Regions from separate parts of the Pseudomonas sp. H1_G08 genome, predicted to be linked through region 2. Evidence: predicted binding sites of a transcription regulator. Region 2 holds the regulator's gene; the other holds the start of a gene.
What was found. Region 2 encodes sigma-54, which starts transcription at its own class of promoters, with help from an activator protein. Its sites were predicted from a motif close to ANTGGCATNNANNTTGCTNT; they were not measured.
Positions count from the first base shown of each region.

Region 1 (12,243 bases), 700 kb from region 2:
AGCATGAACACACCGCTCAAGCCGCAACCAGCGAGGCCAATCATCACTGCGCGTTTACTGCCCTGGTTGTCGATGATCTTGCCGGCATATGGACGGCTGAGCAGGGTGGCGAGGTATTGCACGCTGATCACCAGCCCGGCGATCACGGCGCCGAAACCAAGGTCACTGTGGACATAGCCCGGCAACACGGCGAGCGGGATGCCGATGTTCAGGTAACCGATGAAGGTGAAGAGGACGATGGAGACTACTTGCAGCGTAACCGCCAGCGGACGCTGGGGCTCGGATATAGACGACATGGGTAACGATCCACGGGAGCAGCAGATTAGATAGGCTGCTCATGATACCGGCGTGAACCGTTCAAGGGCGGGGAAAAGTAAAACTATTTGCCGGGCGGCGCTTTCAGGATTTCGCCGGGGCGACCAGTTGCGTGGTGACGAGGGCGGCGAGGGCGTTTTCTTCGCTGCCGAAACGTTCGAGCAGGGCAGCTTGCTTCTCGGGCGAGAGGCGATTCCAGATCTCGATCATCTTCTCGGTGGCGCCGATCAGCACGGCAGCTTGGCTTTCGGAGAATTCGTCGGTCATGGCGGGCTCGGGTTTCAGGCAGTGTGGAAAGCGCATGTTAGCGCTTTCCACACGGTCTGTACGGCGGGTCTTACTCTTCGCTGTCGGCTTTGCGGCTGTCAGCGGCTTCTTGCGGCTCGGGCTTTTCAGCGCCGGCGTGTTGCGGGGTCGTCTGCTCAGGTACGTGCAGGCTTGGGAAGGGGAGATTGGGAATCTCGTGCATGGGTGCGCTCCTCGCTAAGTCTGTTGATAGATCAGGTGCTCCGCGCTTTACAAAGCCTGCGCAGGATACAGCAGGAAAAATGACAATCAGACTTTTAATTCAAATTAATGCGACAGATGGCCGCAGGGGAGGAAGCCAGAAGGTCACCGCAGAAACAAATGTAGGAGCTGCCGAAGGCTGCGATCTTTTGATCTTCGATCGTTCCCACGCTCCGCGTGGGAATGCAGCCGGGGACGCTCTGCGTCCCAAAGCGGACGCAGAGCGTCCGAAGAGGCATTCCCACGCAGAGCGTGGGAACGATCAGTCGGGCGGGGGGGCTATTTGCAGGCGTCGGCGATGGCGTCGGCGAGCGATGCGAGGCGGGTGGCGTCGATGCCGGCGACGTTCGCGCGGCCGGAGCGGACCATGTACACGCTGTGCCGCTCGCGCAGGGTTTTCACCTGTTCCGGCGACAGGCCGGTGTAGGAGAACATCCCGCGTTGCACACCGATGTGTGCGAAACGCTCGCGCAAACCGTGGGGTTCCAGCGCTTCGACCAGACCGCTGCGCAGCTGGGCGATCCGCAGACGCATCGCTTCCACTTCATCGGCCCAGCGCGCTTTCAGCTCTGGATCGGCGAGGATGGTCGCGACCACCGCCGCGCCGTGATCCGGCGGCGTCGACCACAGATTGCGGGCGATGTTGGCCAGTTGGCTGCGGATGTCGATGAGCTTGTCGGCGCTGGTCGCGCAGACGATCAGTGCCCCGGTGCGGTCGCGATACAGGCCGAAGTTCTTCGAGCAGGAACTGGTGATCAGCAGCTCCGGCACTTGCGCCGCGAACAACCGGGTCGACCACGCGTCCTGCTCCAGGCCATCGCCAAAACCCTGATAAGCAAAGTCGATCAGCGGCAGCAGATCGCGGCTGCGCACCACTTCAAGCACGCGCTTCCAGTCGTCATGGCTCAGGTCGAAACCGGTCGGGTTGTGGCAGCACGCATGCAGCAGCACCACGTCGCCCTTCGGCACTTCCTTGAGCACGGCGAGCATCGCTTCGACGTCGAGGCGGTTGTCACTACCCACGTACGGGTAGTGGCTGACCTTGACCTTGGCGGCGGCGAAAATGGTTTCGTGGATCGGCCAGGTCGGGTTGCTCAACCACACGCCTTTGCCCGGCAGGCATTGCGCGATGAAGTCGGCCGCCAGACGCAGGGCACCGGTGCCTCCCGGGGTCTGGGTGGCGCCGGCGCGTTGTTCGGCGATCAATGCCGAGTCGCTACCGAGCACAAGCTCATTGATGACCTTGCCGAACAGCGGATTGCCGTGGCCACCGATGTAGGTCTTGGTGTCCTGGCTTTCGACCAGTCGCGCCTCGGCGATTTTCACCGCTTCCGGGATCGGCGTCAGGCCCTGGGCATCCTTGTAGACGCCAACGCCGAGGTCGAACTTGCGCGGATTGGCATCCTGCGCATAGGCCTCCATCAAACCGAGAATCGGGTCGCCGGGGACCCGGCCGATGGCGTCGAAGTGCATTACTTGCGTCCTTCTGCGGTCTTGGCCACTTCGTCAGTGCGCGCAGCCATGATGAAGTCGTTGCGGTGCAGGCCTTTGATCGAATGGCTCCACCAGGTCACGGTGACTTTGCCCCACTCGGTCAGCAGGCCCGGGTGGTGACCTTCGGCCTCGGAGATCTCGCCCACGGCGTTGGTGAAGGCCAGCGCATGCTTGAAGTTCTTGAACAGGAAAACTTTCTCCAGCTGCATGATGCCGTCGCGTACTTCGATGTTCCAGTCAGGGATCTGCTTGATCAGGATCGGCAGTTCTTCGTCGCTGACTTGTGGCGCATCGGCGCGGCAGGCTTCGCAGTGGGCTTGGTTCAAAGTCGACATGGTGTATTCCTGAAAACGAGTGTGTTTTTTATTAAAGCGCGTGTGCCGCCAATGCCGTCACGCTAAAGCAAAGTGGCGGCGACGGACAGACGCAATTGTCAGCAAAAGTCGCGGTTCAGGCGGCTTTGGGTTTCGGCGGAAATTTCGGCGCGTGCAAGCCCAACTGCATGCCCTGACGAACCATGGCCATGATGTCTTCATGGGCCACGTCGAACAGGCGCTTGAGATTGGGCAGGACGAAGTACAGCGGCTGCAGGATGTCGATGCGATACGGCGTGCGCATGGCTTCCAGGGGATCGAAAACCTGATGCTCGGGCTCGTCCGACAGGCAGTAAACGGTTTCTTTGGGCGAGGACAGAATCCCGCCACCGTAGATGCGCTTGCCTTGCGGGGTGTCGACCAGACCGAATTCGATGGTCATCCAGTACAGCCGCGCCAGATACACGCGCTCTTCCTTGGTCGCTTGCAGGCCGAGCTTGCCGTAGGTGTGGGTGAATTCAGCGAAGTACGGGTTGGTCAGCAACGGGCAATGACCAAAGATCTCGTGAAAGATGTCCGGCTCTTGCAGGTAGTCGAGTTCTTCGCGGGTACGTATGAAGGTGGCGACGGGGAATTGCTTGCTGGCAAGCAACTCGAAAAACGTCTGGAAAGGAATCAGCGCCGGCACCCGGGCAACTTGCCAGCCGGTGGTCTCGCCGAGGACTTTATTGATCTCGGCCAGTTGCGGGATGCGGTCGTGGGGCAGACCGAGTTTTTCGATACCGTCCAGGTATTCCTGGCACGCGCGACCTTCAATCACCTTCAACTGGCGAGTGATCAGCGTGTTCCACACCGCATGTTCTTCGGCGGGGTAGTCGATAAAACCTTGCGCATCGGGCTCGCGAGCCACGTATTGCGTCTGCTTCATGCTGCTCTCCTGCTAGGAAATTCGTTTTTGTTATGTCCAGCGATGGCTAAAGGAATACCCGAGAGTGACAGGGCGTGCAGCATGTTGACCGGTGTGTGCGTAGGAAAATTCTGCGTATTTCGTAAAGTTATCGTTACGCTTTGTCGGGTAATGCGCATTTACGGTGATTGGCGGGTTTGAAAAAGGTCGGGGCTGTCACATAATCTTGACAACTATCTGCGTGCCTCGACAGAAACATCTGCCCCGGGCGCGCCAGAGAACCCTGTGGGAGCGAGCCTGCTCGCGAAAGCGGTCTGTCTGACACATCGATACTGAATGTGCTGGCGCCTTCGCGAGCAGGCTCGCTCCCACAAGGACATGTGTTTATCTTTCAAACCTGTCGGGCCTTTTTCTATGCGCATCAAAGTCCACTGCCAGAACCGCATCGGCATCCTGCGCGACATTCTCAATCTGCTGGTGGCGTACGGGATCAACGTCGCACGCGGCGAGGTGGGTGGTGAGCATGGCAATGCGATCTACCTGCACTGCCCGAACCTGATCAACATCCAGTTCCAGGCGTTGCGCCCCAAGTTCGAGGCGATCGGCGGGGTGTTTGGGGTCAAGCGCGTCGGGCTGATGCCCAGCGAACGCCGACACATGGAATTGAACGCACTGCTCGGCGCACTGGAGTTTCCGGTGCTGTCGATCGACATGGGCGGCTCAATCGTTGCGGCCAACCGCGCGGCGGCGCAGTTGCTCGGGGTGCGCGTCGATGAAGTGCCGGGGATTCCGCTGTCGCGCTACGCCGAGGATTTCGACCTGCCGGAACTGGTGCGCGCCAACAAGTCGCGGATCAACGGCATGCGGGTCAAGGTCAAGGGCGACATCTTTCTCGCCGACATCGCGCCGCTGCAATCGGAGCACGATGACAGCGAGGCCATGGCCGGCGCCGTATTGACTCTGCACCGCGCCGATCGGGTCGGCGAGCGCATCTACAACGTGCGCAAACAGGAGCTGCGCGGCTTCGACAGTATCTTCCAGAGCTCGAAAGTCATGGCCGCTGTGGTCCGCGAAGCGCGACGCATGGCGCCGCTGGATGCACCGCTATTAATAGAAGGCGAAACCGGCACCGGCAAGGAACTGCTCGCGCGCGCCTGTCACCTCGCCAGCCCGCGTGGACAGTCACCGTTGATGGCGCTCAACTGCGCCGGGTTGCCGGAGTCGATGGCCGAGACCGAACTGTTCGGCTACGGCCCCGGCGCTTTCGAAGGCGCTCGCGCTGAGGGCAAGCTTGGCCTGCTGGAGTTGACCGCTGGCGGCACGCTGTTTCTCGATGGCGTCGGCGAGATGAGCCCGCGCTTGCAGGTCAAATTGCTGCGCTTTCTTCAGGACGGTTGCTTCCGTCGCGTCGGCAGTGATGAAGAGGTGTATCTGGACGTGCGGGTGATCTGCGCGACCCAGGTGGACTTGTCCGAATTGTGCGCGCGCGGCGAGTTTCGCCAGGATCTCTATCACCGCTTGAACGTGCTGTCGCTGCACATCCCGCCGCTGCGCGAGTGCCTCGACGGTCTGACGCCGCTGGTTGAACACTTTCTCGACCAGGCCAGTCGGCAGATCGGCTGTCCGCTGCCGAAACTGGCCCCGGCGGCGATGGATCGCCTCAGCCATTACCACTGGCCGGGCAATGTGCGGCAACTGGAGAACGTGCTGTTCCAGGCGGTTTCCCTGTGCGACGGCGGCACGGTCAAGGCCGAACATATTCGCCTGCCGGATTACGGCGTGCGTCAGCCGCTTGGCGATTTTTCCCTCGACGGCAGTCTGGACGAGATCGTCGGGCGCTTCGAGAAAGCGGTGCTGGAACGGCTGTATTCCGAGCATCCAAGCAGTCGGCAGTTGGGCAAGCGACTCGGTGTTTCGCACACCACCATTGCCAACAAGCTGCGTGAGTATGAGGTTGGCAAAACCTCCGAAAGCTAAATAGAGCCTTTGTGGCGAGGGGATTTATCCCCGATGGGCGGCGAAGCCGCCCCGCTTTTTCTTCCCAGCGACCTCATTTGCAGGCTTGGCGACTGCTGCGCAGCCGAACGGGGATAAATCCCCTCGCCACAGGATCTCCATCCCCCGCCGAACTCAGGATTGCCACTAACCGGCATGACACCGCCGGTTTTTCGTCTTCAAACCATTTCAGATTCTCCCTCCAATCCCCTCAAGTCCCCTGTTTACCGGGCCTTCGCCCGCCAATAAAAAGTTGGTCTGCAAATTGCTTATGGCTGAGCAGTACAGCGGTGGGCGGCAAACGTCCGGCATGCAGAGGAAACACTGTGGACAAGTACCTTTATGTGGCAATGACCGGCGCCAGCCAGAACGCACTGGCGCAACGGGCGCATGCCAACAACCTGGCGAACATTTCCACCAACGGCTTTCAGCGCGACCTCGAGCAGGCGCGTTCGATGCCGGTATTCGGTGACAGCTTTCCGGCGCGCGCGTTTGCCATGAGCGAACGTCCTGCCACCGACTTCACGCCGGGCTCGCTGGTGCAGACCGGTCGTGAACTCGACGTCGCGGTATCCGGCAACGGTTTCATCGCCGTGCAAAACCCCAGCGGTGGTGAAAGCTACGTGCGTACCGGCAGCCTCAACATCGATGCCCTCGGAGTACTGCGCGCCGGCAACGGCATGCCGGTGATCGGTAATGGCGGCCCGATCGCTGTGCCGCCCGAGCAGCAGGTCGAAGTCGGTGAAGACGGCACCATCAGCATTCGCGCAATGGGCGAAGGTCCGCGCGTCATGGCCGAAGTCGACCGGATCAAGCTGGTCAACCCGGACATCAAGAACATGAACAAAGGCCTCGACGGTTCGATTTACACCAAGGACGGCCAGCCGGCGCAAGCCGACGCCAACGTCAAACTGGTCTCGGGTTTCCTTGAGTCGAGCAACGTCAATGCCGTGGAAGAAATGACTTCGGTGCTGGCCCTGGCCAAGCAATTCGAGTTGCACGTCAAGATGATGAACACCGCCAAAGACGACGACCAGGCCATGGCTCGGGTCTTGCAGATCAGCTAATTATCAGAACGTCGCGCCGTAAAACAGGCGCACGAGGAGAATCGAATGCTTCCGGCTCTATGGGTTGCCAAAACCGGTCTGTCCGCCCAGGACACCAACCTGACCACCATTTCCAACAACCTGGCGAACGTTTCGACCACGGGTTTCAAACGTGACCGTGCCGAGTTCCAGGACTTGCTCTATCAGATCAAGCGTCAGCCAGGCGCCCAGTCGACCCAGGACAGCGAACTGCCGTCGGGTCTGCAAGTGGGTACCGGTGTGCGCATTGTCGGTACCCAGAAAAACTTCACCGCCGGCAGCCTGCAAACCACCGAGCAGCCGCTGGACATGGCCATCGACGGTCGCGGTTTCTTCCAGATCCTGCAGCCGGACGGCACCACGTCCTACACCCGTGACGGTACTTTCCACCTCGACTCCAATGGCCAGATCGTCAACGCCAGCGGTTTCGCGCTGGAACCGGCGATCATCATCCCGAACGATGCGCAGACCTTCACTGTCGGCCGTGACGGCACCGTGTCGATCACCATCGCCGGCAACCCGGCCTCGCAAGTGATCGGCAACCTGCAGACCGCCGACTTCATCAACCCGGCCGGTCTGCAAGCAGTGGGCAACAACCTGTTCCTGGAAACCGCTGCTTCCGGCGCGCCGCAGATCGGCACCCCGGGCCTGAACGGTTTCGGTACCACGCTGCAGAACACCCTGGAAACCTCGAACGTCAGCACCGTTGAAGAGATGGTCAACATGATCACCACTCAACGCGCCTACGAGATGAACTCCAAGGTGATCTCCACCGCCGACCAGATGCTCTCGTTCGTAACGCAGAATCTGTAATCCAGTCTTTGGGGCGGCCTGAGGTCGCCAGCAACACCGTGAGGTAGGGTCATGAAGCGCTTTGTATCTGTTCTGGCATTGAGTGGGGTCGTCTCGCTCGCGGGCTGCGTCGCCCCGACGCCCAAGCCCAATGACCCTTACTACGCCCCGGTGTTGCCGCGCACACCGTTGCCGGCGGCTGCCAATAACGGCTCGATCTATCAGGCCGGCTTCGAGCAGAACCTGTACAGCGACCGCAAGGCGTTCCGGGTCGGTGACATCATCACCATCACCCTGAACGAGCGCACCCAGGCGAGCAAGAACGCCAACTCGCAGATGGACAAGAACAGCGATAACTCGATCGGTCTGACCTCGTTGTTCGGCTCCAGCCTGACCACCAACAACCCGATTGGTGGCGGTGACCTGAGCCTCAACGCCGGCTACAGCGCCGACCGTTCGACCAAGGGCGACGCCAAGTCCGGGCAGAGCAACAGCCTGACCGGTTCGATCACCGTGACCGTGGCCGACGTGCTGCCCAACGGCATCATCGCCGTGCGTGGCGAGAAGTGGCTGACGCTCAACACCGGTGACGAACTTGTGCGCATCGCCGGTATGGTCCGCGCCGATGACATCGCGACCGACAACACCGTGTCGTCGACCCGTGTCGCCGATGCGCGCATCACCTACTCGGGTACCGGCGCGTTTGCCGATACGAGTCAGCCAGGCTGGTTCGACCGTTTCTTCCTCAGCCCGCTGTTCCCTTTCTAGGTGGCGACTTTGAATTTCAAGAGCCTTATGGTGGCCGCGTTGTTGATGTCTGCGGCGTTCACCGCACACGCCGAGCGGCTGAAAGACATCGCCAGCATTTCCGGCGTGCGCTCCAACCAGTTGATCGGTTACGGCCTGGTGGTCGGGCTTAACGGCACCGGTGACCAGACGACGCAGACTCCGTTCACCCTGCAGACCTTCAACAACATGCTCTCGCAGTTCGGCATCAAGGTGCCGCCGGGATCGGGCAACGTGCAGTTGAAGAACGTTGCGGCGGTGTCGGTGAGTGCCGATCTGCCAGCGTTTGCCAAGCCAGGTCAGCAGGTCGACATCACCGTGTCCTCGATCGGTAACTCCAAGAGCCTGCGCGGCGGCACCTTGCTGCTGACGCCGCTCAAGGGTATCGACGGCAACGTCTATGCGATCGCTCAGGGCAACCTCGTGGTTGGCGGTTTCGACGCTGAAGGCCGCGATGGTTCGAAGATCACCGTCAACGTTCCGTCGGCCGGTCGCATCCCTGGCGGTGCCTCGGTGGAACGTGCGGTGCCGAGCGGTTTCAACCAGGGCAACAGCCTGACGCTGAACCTCAACCGTTCCGACTTCACCACCGCCAAGCGCATCGTCGACAAGGTCAACGACATGCTCGGCCCTGGCGTCGCCCAAGCCATCGACGGCGGATCGGTGCGCGTCACTGCGCCACTGGATCCGAGCCAGCGCGTCGACTACCTGTCGATTCTGGAAAACCTCGAAATCGATCCGGGTCAGGCGGTGGCGAAAGTCATCATCAACTCGCGCACCGGCACCATCGTCATCGGCCAGAACGTGAAAGTGTCGCCAGCCGCCGTGACCCACGGCAGCCTGACCGTGACCATCACCGAAGACCCGATCGTCAGCCAGCCGGGCCCGCTGTCCAACGGCCAGACCGCCGTCGTACCGCGCTCGCGGGTGAATGCCGAACAGGAAGCCAAACCGATGTTCAAGTTCGGCCCGGGCACCACCCTCGACGAGATCGTCCGTGCGGTAAACCAGGTCGGCGCAGCACCGGGTGACTTGATGGCGATTCTTGAAGCTTTGAAGCAGGCCGGCGCATTGCAAGCCGACCTGATCGTGATCTGAGGCCGGCCACCATGGATATGCGCAAAAGCGGTCTGGTCAGCAGCAGCGATTCGGGTTCCTACTCCGACCTCAATCGTCTGAACCAGCTCAAGGTCGGCGACAAGAACAGCGACGAAAACATGCGCAAGGTTGCGCAGGAGTTCGAGTCGCTGTTCCTCGGCGAAATGCTCAAGTCGATGCGCTCGGCCACCGAAGCGCTTGGTCAGGACAACCCGCTGAACACGCCGGCGGCCAAGCAGTATCAGGAAATGTACGACCAGCAGTTGGCGGTTTCGATGTCCCGCGAGGGCGGTGGTATCGGCCTGGCCGACGTGCTGATCCGCCAGATGTCGAAGAACAAGCCGATGGCGCCGGGCGAGGCTGCCGCCGCGTCCGCCGCCAAGCAGCAGGAAGCGCTGGCCAAGGCCGCCGCCGTGCCGACGCCGATTGCCGCTGGCACCGTCGCCACCGGTCCGCTGTCCCGCGTCAACGGCGAGCGTCCGTTGTGGGCATCGCGCTCGGTGCATGCGCCGAACAACACCGATATTTCCCATCGCAACGACATGGCGCTGATCAACCAGCGGCGTCTGGCATTGCCGCCGAAACTGGCCGATCGCTTGCTCGCAGGCTTGGTGCCGTCGGCGCCGAGCGTGGCCACTGCCAGCACTGCGGCCGCAGCGACCAACGCCTTGCCGCAACGGGCCACGACTACCGCCGTCACAGGCTCCGGCGCGTTGTACAACGGTGACTGGCTGGCCCGTGCTGAAGAGCAGAAAGCCGCTGGCGGGCAGATGCAGGTCTACGGCCGCGCCATGGCGCAGATTCCGCTGGCACCGGCGACGAAGGCCTTCAGTTCCGCCGACGAATTCGTCAACACCATGTTGCCGATGGCCAAGGAAGCCGCTGACCGCATCGGCGTCGATCCGCGTTATCTGGTGGCGCAAGCGGCACTGGAAACCGGCTGGGGCAAATCGGTCATGCGCGCCCAGGATGGCAGCAGCAGCCACAACCTGTTCGGCATCAAGGCGAGCAGCAACTGGAAGGGCGATTCGGCCCGCGCGATCACCAGCGAGTTCCGCAATGGCGCGATGGTCAAGGAGACGGCCGAGTTCCGTTCCTATGCCTCGTACAAGGACAGCTTCCACGATCTGGTGACGTTGCTGCAGAGCAACAATCGCTATCAAGAAGTGCTGAAGTCGGCCGATAACCCAGAACAGTTTGTACGCGAGTTGCAGAAGGCCGGTTACGCCACCGACCCGAACTACGCGACGAAGATTTCGCAAATTGCCAAGCAGATGAACAGTTTTGAAAACTACGCTGCGGCGGGTGTCTCCACCACGCCTTTATAAGGCACCAGGTAATAAGGTCTGAACCATGAGTTTGCTCAATATCGGGATGTCGGGACTGTCGGCCAGCCAGTCCTCTCTGGCTACGACAGGCAACAACATTGCCAACGTCGACACCGCCGGTTATTCACGTCAGCAAACCGTGCAGGGCACCAAGTCCTCGCAGCAGTACGGCAGCGTTTTCATCGGCACGGGCACGACCCTGGCCGACGTGCGCCGGGTGTACAACTCGTATCTGGAATCGCAGCTGCACACCGCGACGTCGCTGGACAGCGAATCGGCTGCCTTCCTCAAGCAGGCGACGCCGCTGGACGCGATGCTGTCGGACACCAACACTGGCCTGACCGGTGTACTGCAGAAATTCTTCACCTCGATGCAGGGCGTATCGACGTCGGCCACCGATGACACTTCGCGTCAGTCGGTGCTGACCGGCGCGCAGGCGCTGACCAGCCGTTTCAATACCCTGGCCAAGCAGCTCAACGATCAGAACACCACGATCAACGGCAGCCTCGGCGACATGACTGCCCAGGTGAACAAGCTCGCCACGGCGATTGCCAATCTCAATCAGAAGATCGGCGAAATCTCCACCAGCGGCGGGGCGCCGAACGACCTGCTCGACAGCCGTAACGAAGCCGTGCGTCAACTCTCCGAGCTTACCGGTGCGCAAGTCGTCGAGCGCGGCACCAGCTTCGACATTTATGTCGGCAGCGGCCAGCCGCTGGTCATCGGCAACACCACCAACAGCCTGAGCATGGTCGCGAGCAAGACCGACCCGTCGCGCATGTCGATCCAGATGGATCGCGGTTCGAGCACCATCGACATCACTTCGGTGATCAGCGGCGGCGAAATCGGCGGTCTGCTGACCTATCGCAAGGAAGTCCTCGACCCATCGCTCAACGAGCTCGGTCGCGTGGCCCTGGTGATTGCCGATCAGATCAACAGCCAGCAAGCCCAGGGCATCGACAAGAACGGTGACTTCGGCGCGGCGATTTTCAACAACATCAACAGTGCCGCCCTGATCAGTCAGCGCAGCATTGCGAAGGATGGCAACAGCGCCGGTTCGGGCAACCTCGATGTGACCATCAAGGACACCGGCAAGCTGACCACCAGCGATTATCAGGTGACCTTCACCAGCGCTACCGATTACACCGTCAAACGTTCCGACGGTACTGATCTGGGCGCATTCAGCACCACGACCAATCCGCCGCCAGTGATCGACGGTTTCACCCTGGCCTTGAATGGCGGCGCGCTGAGCGCGGGTGACTCGTTCAAGATCACGCCGACCCGCAACGCGGCGGCGAGCATTCAGACGGTCCTGACCGATCCGAAGAAAATCGCTGCGGCAGGTCCGCTGACCGGCGTCGCCAGCGCCAACGGTCTGGGCACGTACACCCAGCCGACGCTCAGCGACAAGATCGATATCTACAACCCGACCGCCCAGGCTGACATGCAGGCGGCGCTGAAGAATTCAACGCCGGTCAAACTGGTATTCGGTGCAGCCAGCGGTGGCAGCCAGTCGTACAACCTGGTCGACGCCAAGGGCGCGACCATCGGCACCGGCACCATCGTGCCTGGCCAGTCGAACACGCTGAACCTGAAAGTCGGCATCGTCGATGCCAGCGGCA
Region 1 is NZ_CP162822.1:576,052-588,294, forward strand. It holds gene AB4N85_RS02655 (MFS transporter) at 1-287, opposite strand, end outside; gene AB4N85_RS02660 (hypothetical protein) at 400-582, opposite strand; gene AB4N85_RS02665 (hypothetical protein) at 653-784, opposite strand; gene AB4N85_RS02670 (amino acid aminotransferase) at 1,102-2,295, opposite strand; gene AB4N85_RS02675 (4a-hydroxytetrahydrobiopterin dehydratase) at 2,295-2,651, opposite strand; gene phhA (phenylalanine 4-monooxygenase) at 2,767-3,558, opposite strand; gene AB4N85_RS02685 (sigma-54-dependent phenylalanine hydroxylase transcriptional regulator PhhR) at 3,952-5,514, shown strand; gene AB4N85_RS02690 (flagellar basal body rod protein FlgF) at 5,859-6,599, shown strand; gene flgG (flagellar basal-body rod protein FlgG) at 6,645-7,430, shown strand; gene flgH (flagellar basal body L-ring protein FlgH) at 7,482-8,177, shown strand; gene AB4N85_RS02705 (flagellar basal body P-ring protein FlgI) at 8,205-9,293, shown strand; gene flgJ (flagellar assembly peptidoglycan hydrolase FlgJ) at 9,305-10,621, shown strand; gene flgK (flagellar hook-associated protein FlgK) at 10,647-12,243, shown strand, end outside.
Region 1: AB4N85_RS02690 (flagellar basal body rod protein FlgF) is a predicted target of sigma-54. The motif match lies at 5,785-5,804, and genes of this name have one in related genera.

Region 2 (12,243 bases):
CAAAACCGGTGGAGCCGAGTTTTTCACGGGCGATCAGCGCCTCGAAGACATCCTGCATCGCCAGATCCGGCACTTCGCGGTGGATCAGGTTGGCAATCTGTTCGAGGGCTTTTTTCTTGCTGCCGCCCGGCGCGTTCACTTGGGAACGGCCGGGGGTCAGGATGGTTTCAAGTCGGATCATGGATAGGGGTGTTAACGACCGGTCGCGCCCTGGAGGAGGCTCTGGGTCTTTTCCTTATGCTTTTTGAGTTGGCGATCCAGCTTGTCGGTAAGTGAGTCGATCGCAGCGTACATGTCGGTATCTTCTGCGTTTGCGACCACTTCACTGCCGGGAATATGCAAGGTGGCTTCGATCTTCTGTTTCAGCTTTTCGACGCACATCGTGACCTGCACGTTGGTGATCTTGTCGAAATGTCGCTCCAGTCGCTGGAGTTTTTCCTCGATGTAGGAACGCAGAGGTTGGGTCACTTCCAGTTGGTGTCCACTGATGTTGACTTGCATACAGCTTCTCCTTCGTTGCCAGTGCATAAAGCGGCAGGCCGAAAAGCCTGCCACTGGAACGCTGTAACGTGGCTTACATCAACCGCTTGCGTTCGCTCGAAGGCGCGATTCCGAGGGATTCGCGGTACTTGGCGACGGTGCGGCGAGCCACCTGAATGCCTTGTGCCTCCAGTAAACCAGCGATCTTGCTGTCACTCAACGGCTTTTTCTGATTTTCCGCAGCGACCAGTTTCTTGATGATCGCGCGGATCGCCGTGGACGAGCATTCGCCGCCTTCGGAGGTGCTGACGTGGCTGGAGAAAAAGTATTTCAGCTCATAAATACCGCGCGGGGTATGCATGAATTTTTGTGTGGTCACCCGGGAAATCGTCGATTCGTGCATGCCGACCGCTTCGGCGATGTCATGCAATACCAACGGCTTCATTGCTTCGTCGCCGTACTCGAGGAAGCCGCGCTGATGTTCGACGATCTGCGTGGCCACTTTCATCAGGGTTTCGTTGCGGCTCTGCAGGCTCTTGATGAACCAGCGGGCCTCCTGCAACTGGTTGCGCATGAAAGTGTTGTCGGCGCTGGTGTCGGCACGCTTCACAAAACCGGCGTACTGGGCGTTGACGCGCAGGCGAGGCACCGATTCCTGGTTCAGCTCGACCAGCCAGCGCTCGTTGTCCTTGCGCACGATCACGTCGGGAATGACGTATTCGGCTTCGGTCGACTCGATCTGTGAGCCGGGACGCGGATTGAGGCTCTGCACCAGTTCGATGACCTGACGCAGCTCGTCTTCCTTGAGCTTCATGCGCCGCATCAACTGGCTGTAATCGCGGCTGCCGAGCAGGTCGATGTAATCGGCGACCAGACGCTTGGCCTCGGTCAGCCACGGCGTCTTCGCGGGCAGCTGGCGCAATTGCAGCAGCAGGCATTCGCTGAGGTTGCGTGCGCCGATACCGGCGGGCTCGAATTGCTGGATGCGATGCAGGACGGCTTCGATTTCGTCGAGCTCGATGTCCAGTTCCGGGTCGAACGCTTCAAGAATTTCTTCGAGTGTTTCGTCCAGATAGCCCTGATTGTTGATGCAGTCGATCAGGGTCACGGCGATCAGGCGATCGGTGTCGGACATCGGCGCCAGGTTCAGTTGCCAGAGCAGATGACTCTGCAGGCTCTCGCCGGCCGACGTGCGGGTGGTGAAATCCCACTCATCGTCATCGCTGCTGGGCAGGCTGCTGGCGCTGGTCTGGTAAACGTCTTCCCAGGCAGTATCCACTGGCAGTTCGTTGGGGATGCGCTCGTTCCAATCGCCATCCTCGAGGTTATCCACCGTCGGGGCGGTTTCCTGGTAGGAGGGTTCCTGGATTTCGGCGGGCTTCTGTTCGGCGTTGTCGGCCAGCGGATCGGCATTGTCGAAGTCGTCGCCTTCTTCCTGGCGCTCGAGCATCGGATTGGATTCCAGAGCCTCCTGGATCTCCTGTTGCAGGTCCAGGGTCGACAATTGGAGCAGGCGGATGGCCTGTTGCAGCTGCGGTGTCATCGTCAGCTGCTGGCCCATTCTCAAGACTAGCGATGGTTTCATGGCAGGGGCTTAACACCTTATTCGCCGGCGCTTTGCGCCATCCACTACAGGGCGCCGAAGCGCCAAACTTAAGCAAATTATATGCCTGAAACTGAAGTGTTTGCCTAGAGCGCTGTAACAATTAAAGCGGATAAATGCGCCTTGAATCGATACAGCGCTGTCGCGCTTACAGGCGGAACTCGTGACCCAGATACACTTCCTTGACCAGATCGTTGGCCAGGATGGTCTCGGCATCGCCTTCAGCGATCAGTTGACCGTCGTTGACGATGTAAGCGGTTTCGCAGATATCCAGCGTCTCACGCACGTTGTGGTCGGTGATCAGCACGCCGATGCCCTTGGCCTTGAGGTGATGGATGATCTGCTTGATGTCGCCGACCGAGATCGGGTCGACACCGGCGAACGGTTCGTCGAGCAGGATGAACTTGGGTGCAGTGGCCAGGGCGCGAGCGATTTCCACCCGGCGACGCTCACCGCCGGACAGGCTCATGCCGAGGTTGTCGCGGATGTGGCTGATGTGGAATTCCTGCAGCAGGCTTTCCAGCTCCTTGCGACGACCGGCCTTGTCCAGCTCCGGGCGGGTCTCGAGGATCGCCATGATGTTGTCGGCGACCGACAGTTTACGGAAGATCGACGCTTCTTGCGGCAGATAGCCGATACCGGCCTTGGCGCGGCCGTGCATCGGCTGGTGGCTGACGTCCAGATCATCGATCAGCACACGGCCCTGATCTGCCTGCACCAGGCCAACGATCATGTAGAAGCACGTAGTCTTGCCGGCGCCGTTCGGGCCGAGCAAGCCGACGATCTGCCCGCTGTCGATCGACAGGCTGACGTCACGCACGACCTGGCGGCTTTTATAGGCCTTGGCCAGGTGCTGAGCTTTCAGAGTTGCCATTACTGGGATTTCTCTTCGGTTTTCTTCTTCGGCTGGATCACCATGTCGATGCGCGGACGCGATTCGGTGACCTTGCTGCCCGTGGCGCGACCGGCGCTGGCCAGCTTCTTCACGGTGTCGTAGACGATTTTTTCGCCCTGGGTGACGTTGTTATCCTTGTCGATAACCTTGGCCTTGTCGATCAGCACCACCCGGTTCTGCTGGGCGTGGTATTGAATCGTCACGCCGTAGCCCTTGACCGGGTTGGCGTCGCCCTGGGTCTGCAACTGCTCGAAGTAAGCCAGGTTGCCTACCGAGGTCACCACGTCGATGTCGCCATTGGGCGCGCGCGTCATGGTCACGGTGTTGCCTTTAACGATCATCGAGCCTTGGGTAATGATCACGTCACCTTTATAGGTGGCGATGCCATTCTTGTCGTCCAGTTGGGCGTCGTCGGCCTGAATGCGGATAGGCTGCTGCTGATCGTTCGGCAGGGACCAGGCGCTCGCGCTTCCCAGTGCTGCGCCCAGACTGAGCAAAATAGGGAGGGTTTTAACGAGCCTCATACTGTCCTCTTACGTTCGATTGCAGGTGTATCCTGCTGTCCTTCAGGTACGCTTTCATTCCGACGCCAGTCGATACGCCGCCAGCGCCCTCGATTCTAACGGGTTGCGCGGTCTGCGCATATTCTTGCTGCGGGAACACGGTCATGCGGGCGCTGGTGATCAGGGTGCCGCGCTGTTTCTCGTCGGTGCGCTGTACGCGTACCGAATCGATCAATTCAACTTCGGTGCCGCCCGAATTCACTTCGCCGCGCTCGCTGGTCACGTGCCACGGGAAGTCGGTGCCGCGGTACATGTTCAAATCAGGCTTGGTTACCAGAGTGACATCGGTGGCCTTGACGTGCTCGGCCTTGTCGGAGGTCATCTCGTACTGCACCTTGCCGTCGGGCAGGTATTGAATGGTGTGCGTGTTGGTCGCGTACCAGTCGATCGGATTCTCGGCGGCCGAGACCGGCGGCTTGTCGAGGAAGCGCTCAGGGCTGATGTTCCAGTAGCCCACCGCAGCGAAAATCGCCGCGATGCAGCCGAACAGCAGGAAATTGCGAAACTTTTTGCTAAACATGGTCAGGCTCACAGGTACGCGGCGTTGGCCGCTTCGAGGCGGCCCTGGGCGCGCAGGATCAATTCGCAGAATTCGCGGGCGGCACCTTCGCCGCCACGGGCGCGGGTAACGCCGTGGGCGTGTTCGCGGACGAAATCGGCAGCGTTGGCCACCGCCATGCCCAGCCCTACACGGCGGATCACCGGCAAGTCTGGCAGATCGTCACCGAGATAGGCGACTTCTTCATAGCTTAGGCCCAGTTGCGCGAGCAGACCGTCGAGTACCACCAGTTTGTCCTCGCGCCCCTGAAACAGATGCGGGATGCCGAGGTTTTTCGCGCGGCGCTCGACCACCGGGGTCTTGCGACCACTGATGATCGCCGTCTGCACGCCGGCATTCATCAACATCTTGATGCCCTGGCCGTCGAGCGTGTTGAAGGTCTTGAACTCGCTGCCGTCTTCGAGGAAGTACAGGCGCCCGTCGGTGAGCACCCCGTCGACGTCGAACACTGCCAGTTTGATCGCTTTGCCGCGTTGCAGCAGATCGTTGCTCATTACATGACTCCTGCGCGCAGCAGATCGGAGAGGTTGAAGGCGCCGATCGGGCGATCCTCCTCGTCGACGACTACCAGGGCGTTGATTCGATGGTCTTCCATGATTTTCAGGGCTTCGGCGGCGAGCATGTCGGGCCGGGCGGTCTTGCCGTGTGCAGTCATCACCTGGTCGATGGTGGCGCTGCGGATGTCGATGGCGCGATCCAGCGTGCGGCGCAAATCACCGTCGGTGAAGATCCCGGCGAGCTTGCCGTCAGCTTCAAGGATAGCGGTCATGCCCAGACCTTTACGAGTCATCTCCATCAGCGCGTCTTTGAGCAGGGTGCCGCGTTGTACTTGCGGCAGCTCCTGCCCGGCGTGCATGACGTTTTCGACTTTCAGCAGCAGGCGACGGCCAAGGGCGCCGCCCGGATGCGAAAAGGCAAAATCTTCAGCGGTGAAACCACGCGCTTCCAGCAAGGCCACGGCCAGAGCGTCGCCCATGACCAGCGCGGCCGTGGTCGAAGAGGTCGGTGCCAGATTCAACGGACAGGCTTCGTGCTCGACATGCACATTGAGATTGACCTCCGCAGCCTTCGCCAATGGCGACTGCGGATTACCGGTGACGCTGATCAGCTGGATGCCGAGGCGTTTGATCAATGGCAGCAGCGTCACGATTTCGTTGGTCGAGCCAGAGTTCGACAGGGCCAGAATCACATCGTCGCGGGTGATCATGCCCATGTCGCCGTGGCTGGCTTCGGCCGGATGCACAAAAAACGCCGGAGTGCCGGTGCTGGCCAGGGTGGCGGCGATCTTGTTGCCGATATGCCCGGATTTACCCATGCCGACCACGACCACGCGGCCCTTGCTGGCCAGAATCATCTCGCAAGCGCGTACGAAATCGGCGTCGATATGGGCCATCAAGCCTTGGACGGCTTCCACTTCGAGGCGGATGGTGCGTTGTGCCGATTGAATCAGGTCGCGGGTTTTGCTCATGTCAGAATCGTATGGGCCGATGAAAAGGCGGCGATTATAGCGGTTATGTGGCAAAGCCTCACGCAAGTTCGACGTGCTTTGTCATTACTGGTTACCAAAACCCTCTGAAACTCGCTCGGGCCCTCTTCAGTCGGCGATCTTGGCCGGGTTCTCGCTTGGGCGCTCAGCCTTTGCAGTGATATAGTTCGCCGCCAGTTCGGCCTGCCCGGGATGCAGGTGTTTCCGAGGAAAGTCTGGCATCCCAGTGAGAGGCTGCATCGCAAGGAGTTTAGATGAGTGCCGATAACGCCTACGCGGTCGAGCTGAAGGGAGTCTCCTTCAAGCGCGGTGCGCGGAGCATTTTCAATAACGTCGATATCCGCATCCCGCGCGGCAAGGTCACCGGCATCATGGGGCCTTCCGGCTGCGGCAAGACCACGCTGCTGCGCCTGATGGGCGCACAGTTGCGGCCGTCCGCTGGCGAGGTCTGGGTCAACGGGCAGAACCTGCCGACGCTGTCGCGCAGTGATCTGTTCGATGCGCGCAAGCACATGGGCGTGCTGTTTCAGAGCGGTGCGCTGTTCACCGACCTCGATGTGTTCGAGAACGTGGCCTTTCCGCTGCGGGTCCACACCCAGTTGCCGGAAGACATGATCCGCGACATCGTCCTGCTCAAATTGCAGGCGGTGGGCCTGCGTGGTGCCATCGAGCTGATGCCGGACGAACTGTCCGGCGGCATGAAGCGCCGCGTGGCGCTGGCCCGGGCGATTGCCCTCGATCCGCAGATTCTCATGTACGACGAGCCCTTCGTGGGCCAGGACCCGATCGCCATGGGCGTGCTGGTGCGCCTGATCCGCCTGCTCAACGATGCTCTGGGCATCACCAGCATCGTGGTTTCGCACGATCTGGCGGAAACCGCGAGCATTGCCGACTACATCTATGTAGTGGGCGATGGTCAGGTGCTGGGCCAAGGCACACCGGATGAGCTGATGAATTCCGATGATCCGCGTATCCGCCAGTTCATGACCGGTGATCCCGATGGCCCGGTGCCGTATCACTTTCCAGCGACGGATTACCGCGCAGATCTTCTGGGGAAGCGTTGATGCGCAGAATTTCATTGATGGAACGCGTGCGTCGGTTCGGCGAATCGGCGATCGACGCGGTCGCGGTGTTTGGTCGGGCGACCCTGTTCCTGTTTCACGCCCTGCTGGGCCGTGGCGGTATCAGCGGTGGTTTCGGCCTGCTGGTCAAGCAGCTGCATTCGGTCGGCGTCATGTCGCTGGTGATCATCGTGGTCTCCGGCATTTTCATCGGCATGGTCCTGGCGTTGCAGGGCTTCAGCATTCTTTCCAGCTATGGTTCAGAGCAGGCGGTGGGGCAGATGGTCGCCCTGACGCTGCTGCGTGAACTGGGGCCGGTGGTCACCGCCTTGCTGTTTGCCGGGCGCGCCGGTTCGGCGTTGACCGCCGAGATCGGCAACATGAAATCCACCGAGCAGTTGTCCAGCCTGGAAATGATCGGTGTCGATCCGCTCAAGTACATCATTGCCCCTCGCCTGTGGGCCGGCTTCATTTCCCTGCCGGTGCTGGCGATGATCTTCAGCGTCGTCGGCATCTGGGGCGGTTCGTGGGTGGCAGTCGACTGGCTGGGCGTCTACGAAGGCTCGTACTGGGCGAACATGCAGAACAGCGTGAACTTCACCAGTGATGTGCTCAATGGCGTGATCAAGAGTGTCGTTTTCGCCTTTGTCGTGACCTGGATCGCCGTATTCCAAGGCTATGACTGTGAGCCCACTTCCGAGGGGATCAGTCGTGCCACCACCAAGACCGTGGTGTTTGCCTCGCTGGCAGTGCTCGGCCTGGACTTTATTCTGACCGCTTTGATGTTTGGAGATTTCTGATGCAAAACCGCACCCTGGAAATCGGTGTCGGCCTGTTCCTGCTGGCAGGGATCCTGGCTTTGCTGCTGCTCGCCTTGCGCGTCAGCGGCCTGTCTCCGACTTCGTCCACCGACACTTACAAGTTGTATGCATATTTCGACAATATCGCCGGTCTGACGGTCAGAGCCAAAGTGACCATGGCCGGGGTGACCATCGGCAAGGTCACCGCAATCGATCTGGATCGCGACAGCTTCACCGGTCGGGTCACGCTGCAAGTGGATAAAAAGGTCGACAACCTGCCGGTCGATTCCACAGCGTCTATCCTCACCGCGGGTCTGCTGGGCGAGAAATACATCGGTATCAGCGTCGGCGGCGAAGACACCCAGTTGAAAGACGGTGGAACCATCCACGACACGCAGTCGTCACTGGTACTGGAAGACCTGATCGGTAAATTCCTGCTCAATACCGTTAGCAAAGACGCCAAATGAGGAGCTTTTGAATGATCTCTATCTTGCGACGTGGCCTGTTGGTGTTGCTCGCGGCCCTGCCGTTGATGGCTAACGCTGCACCGGGGCAATCGGCTCATGACCTGATTCAGGACACCACGAACCGGATGCTTGCCGACTTGCAGGCAAACAAAGAGAAGTACAAGCAGGATCCGCAGGATTTCTATGCGGCGCTCAACAACATTGTGGGGCCAGTGGTGGATGCCGAGGGCATCTCCAAAAGCATCATGACCGTGAAGTATTCGCGCAAGGCCACGCCTGAGCAGATGCAGCGCTTTCAGGAAAACTTCAAGCGCGGTCTGTTCCAGTTCTATGGCAACGCTCTGCTGGAATACAACAACCAGGGCATCACGGTTGACCCGGCCAAAGACGAATCGGGCGACCGCACCAGCGTCAACATGACCGTCAAGGGCAGCAATGGCGCGATCTATCCGGTGCAGTACACGCTTGAGAAGATCAGCGGCGAGTGGAAACTGCGCAACGTGATCATCAACGGCATCAACATCGGCAAGCTGTTCCGTGACCAGTTCGCCGACGCCATGCAACGCAATGGCAACGATCTGGACAAGACCATCGATGGCTGGGCCGGTGAAGTGGCCAAGGCCAAGCAGGAAACCGACAAAGCCGCCGCGAAGCCAGCGCAATGAGTGAGGCGGCAGTTCGCATGAGTGATGTCGACGAGCTGGTGCTCAGCGGCGTGCTGGATTACCGCACCGGGCCTGAGCTGCGCAAGGAAGGGCAGGCGCTGATCAAGTCGAGCAAGGCGTCGGCGCTGGTCATCGATTGTTCGGCGGTGCAGAAGTCCAGCAGCGTCGGCCTGTCGTTGCTGCTGTGCTTCACGCGCGATGCCCAGGCGGCCGGCAAGGCCGTCAGCATCCGTGCGATGCCTGAAGACATGCGCGAAATCGCTCAGGTCAGTGAACTGACCGAGCTGTTGGCGCAACCCTGAACCATCATCTACAAAGAAGCCCCCCGTCAGAGTCCTGCGTTGCGGGGTTCGCAGGCGCGGGGCTTTTTTGTATGATGTCCGACCCGTGCGCACAGGGCGCCGATTGAGGTTGAGCATGCAGGCCGTAGAAGTGAAGAGCTTCCTTGAAGGAAAGCTGCCAGGAACGCTGGTAGAAGTTGAGGGCGAAGGCTGCAACTTCCAGCTGAACGTGATTAGCGATGAACTGGCGGCGTTGAGCCCGGTGAAGCGTCAGCAGCAGGTCTATGCCCATTTGAACCCATGGATCACCGATGGCAGCATCCATGCGGTCACTATGAAATTTTTCAGCCGCGCGGCCTGGGCCGAGCGCACCTGAGCCCTAGGGCGTCGAGATACTAATGGATAAATTGATTATTACCGGTGGCGCTCGTCTTGATGGCGAGATCCGCATTTCCGGCGCGAAGAACTCCGCCCTGCCGATTCTGGCCGCGACCTTGCTGTGCGATGGCCCGGTCACCGTTGGCAACCTGCCGCACCTGCACGACATCACCACCATGATCGAGCTGTTCGGGCGCATGGGCATTGAGCCGGTAATCGACGAGAAGCTCAGCGTCGAAATCGACCCGCGCACCATCAAGACCCTGATCGCGCCGTACGAACTGGTGAAAACCATGCGTGCGTCGATCCTTGTGCTCGGCCCGATGGTCGCGCGTTTCGGTGAAGCCGAAGTCGCACTGCCTGGCGGTTGCGCCATCGGTTCGCGTCCGGTCGACCTGCACATCCGCGGCCTGGAAGCCATGGGCGCGGTCATCGACGTCGAAGGCGGCTACATCAAGGCCAAGGCACCTGAAGGTGGCTTGCGCGGCGCGCACTTCTTCTTCGACACCGTCAGCGTGACCGGTACCGAGAACATCATGATGGCCGCTGCACTGGCCAAAGGCCGCAGCGTGTTGCAGAACGCCGCGCGCGAACCTGAAGTGGTCGACCTGGCGAACTTCCTCAATGCCATGGGCGCCAAGGTTTCCGGCGCCGGCACAGACACCATCACCATCGATGGCGTCGAGCGTCTGGGTTCGGCTTTCTACAAAGTCATGCCTGACCGTATCGAAACCGGCACCTATCTGGTCGCTGCTGCCGTGACCGGTGGCCGCGTCAAGGTCAAGGACACCGATCCGACCATTCTCGAAGCGGTACTGGAAAAGCTGCGTGAAGCCGGTGCGGAAATCACCTGCGGTGAAGACTGGATCGAGCTGAACATGCACGGCAAGCGCCCGAAGGCGGTCAACGTGCGCACCGCGCCGTACCCGGCGTTCCCGACCGACATGCAGGCCCAGTTCATCTCGCTCAACGCCATTGCCGAAGGTACTGGTGCGGTGATCGAGACAATCTTCGAAAACCGCTTCATGCACGTGTACGAGCTGCACCGCATGGGCGCGCATATCCAGGTTGAAGGCAACACTGCCATCGTCACCGGTATCGAGAAGCTCAAGGGCGCGCCAGTCATGGCCACCGACCTGCGCGCATCGGCCAGTCTGGTGATCTCGGCGCTGGTTGCCGAAGGCGACACGCTGATCGACCGCATCTACCACATAGACCGTGGTTACGAGTGCATCGAAGAAAAACTGCAAATGCTGGGTGCCAAGATCCGTCGCGTTCCGGGCTGATCGCTGCATCGGGACACAGGGACGTGTCCGCTGAATTCGTTTCGAGTCGAGGGTGTACGCACCCTCGATGTGTGTCCGGCGCCGATTGCGACCGGGCATGAGTACCTTGATAAGGACTGACGTTTCCCATGTTGACCATCGCACTGTCCAAGGGCCGCATCCTTGACGACACTCTGCCGCTTCTCGCTGAAGCGGGCATCGTGCCGACCGAGAATCCGGACAAGAGCCGCAAGCTGATCATTCCCACGACCCAGGACGACGTGCGTCTGCTGATCGTGCGTGCCACCGACGTGCCGACCTATGTCGAGCATGGCGCGGCCGACCTCGGCGTCGCCGGTAAGGACGTGCTGATGGAATACAGCGGCCAGGGCCTGTACGAGCCGCTGGACCTGCAGATCGCCCAGTGCAAGCTGATGACCGCCGGCAAGATCGGCGCGGTCGAGCCCAAGGGCCGTCTGCGCGTGGCGACCAAGTTCGTCAACGTTGCCAAGCGTTATTACGCCGAGCAGGGCCGTCAGGTCGACATCATCAAGCTGTACGGCTCGATGGAACTGGCGCCGCTGATCGGGCTGGCCGACAAGATCATCGACGTGGTCGACACCGGCAACACCCTGCGCGCCAACGGCCTGGAGCCACAGGAACTGATCGCCACGATCAGCTCGCGTCTGGTGGTCAACAAGGCTTCAATGAAAATGCAGCACGCCCGAATCCAGGCGTTGATCGACACCCTGCGCAACGCAGTGGAATCGCGACACCGCGGCTGATCTACCAGCGCGGCCCGAGGCCGCGCCGTCTATCCGCCTCATAGCCAGAATTCTCAGGTGCCCAAGCGGATCGAATGCTAGTTTCGGGCGCCTGAGTTTTTTGCCAATTCCTATGAGGCTCTCGCTATGACCGCACCGACTGCAATTCGCCGACTCAACGCTGCTGACCCGGATTTCGCGCATCATCTGGATCATCTGCTGAGCTGGGAAAGTGTGTCTGACGACTCGGTCAATCAGCGCGTGCTCGACATCATCAAGGCTGTGCGCGAGCGCGGTGACGCGGCGCTGGTCGAGTTCACCCAGAAGTTCGACGGTCTTGAAGTCGCCTCGATGGCCGATCTGATCCTGCCGCGCGAGCGTCTCGAACTGGCCCTGACCCGCATCACGGTGCCGCAACGCGAGGCCTTGGAAAAAGCCGCCGCCCGCGTGCGCAGCTATCACGAAAAACAGAAGCAGGATTCCTGGAGCTACACCGAGGCTGACGGCACGGTGCTCGGCCAGAAAGTCACGCCACTGGATCGTGCCGGCCTGTACGTGCCAGGTGGCAAGGCTTCGTATCCGTCGTCGGTATTGATGAACGCGATTCCGGCGAAGGTGGCCGGCGTGACCGAAGTGGTCATGGTCGTGCCGACCCCGCGCGGTGAAATCAACGAGCTGGTGCTGGCCGCTGCCTGCATCGCCGGTGTCGACCGCGTGTTCACCATCGGCGGCGCGCAAGCGGTTGCCGCACTGGCGTACGGCACCGAAAGCGTGCCGCGTGTCGACAAGGTTGTCGGCCCGGGCAACATCTACGTCGCCACGGCCAAGCGTCATGTGTTCGGCCAGGTCGGCATCGACATGATCGCCGGCCCTTCGGAAATTCTTGTGGTCTGCGACGGCCAGACCGATCCGGACTGGATCGCCATGGACCTTTTCTCCCAGGCCGAGCACGACGAAGACGCGCAAGCGATTCTGG
Region 2 is NZ_CP162822.1:5,776,942-5,789,184, forward strand. It holds gene ptsN (PTS IIA-like nitrogen regulatory protein PtsN) at 1-181, opposite strand, end outside; gene hpf (ribosome hibernation-promoting factor, HPF/YfiA family) at 193-501, opposite strand; gene AB4N85_RS26025 (RNA polymerase factor sigma-54) at 575-2,065, opposite strand; gene lptB (LPS export ABC transporter ATP-binding protein) at 2,232-2,957, opposite strand; gene lptA (lipopolysaccharide transport periplasmic protein LptA) at 2,957-3,502, opposite strand; gene lptC (LPS export ABC transporter periplasmic protein LptC) at 3,489-4,061, opposite strand; gene AB4N85_RS26045 (KdsC family phosphatase) at 4,070-4,594, opposite strand; gene AB4N85_RS26050 (KpsF/GutQ family sugar-phosphate isomerase) at 4,594-5,568, opposite strand; gene AB4N85_RS26055 (ATP-binding cassette domain-containing protein) at 5,841-6,650, shown strand; gene mlaE (lipid asymmetry maintenance ABC transporter permease subunit MlaE) at 6,650-7,447, shown strand; gene mlaD (outer membrane lipid asymmetry maintenance protein MlaD) at 7,447-7,914, shown strand; gene AB4N85_RS26070 (MlaC/ttg2D family ABC transporter substrate-binding protein) at 7,926-8,579, shown strand; gene AB4N85_RS26075 (STAS domain-containing protein) at 8,576-8,881, shown strand; gene AB4N85_RS26080 (BolA family protein) at 8,997-9,236, shown strand; gene murA (UDP-N-acetylglucosamine 1-carboxyvinyltransferase) at 9,259-10,524, shown strand; gene hisG (ATP phosphoribosyltransferase) at 10,653-11,288, shown strand; gene hisD (histidinol dehydrogenase) at 11,415-12,243, shown strand, end outside.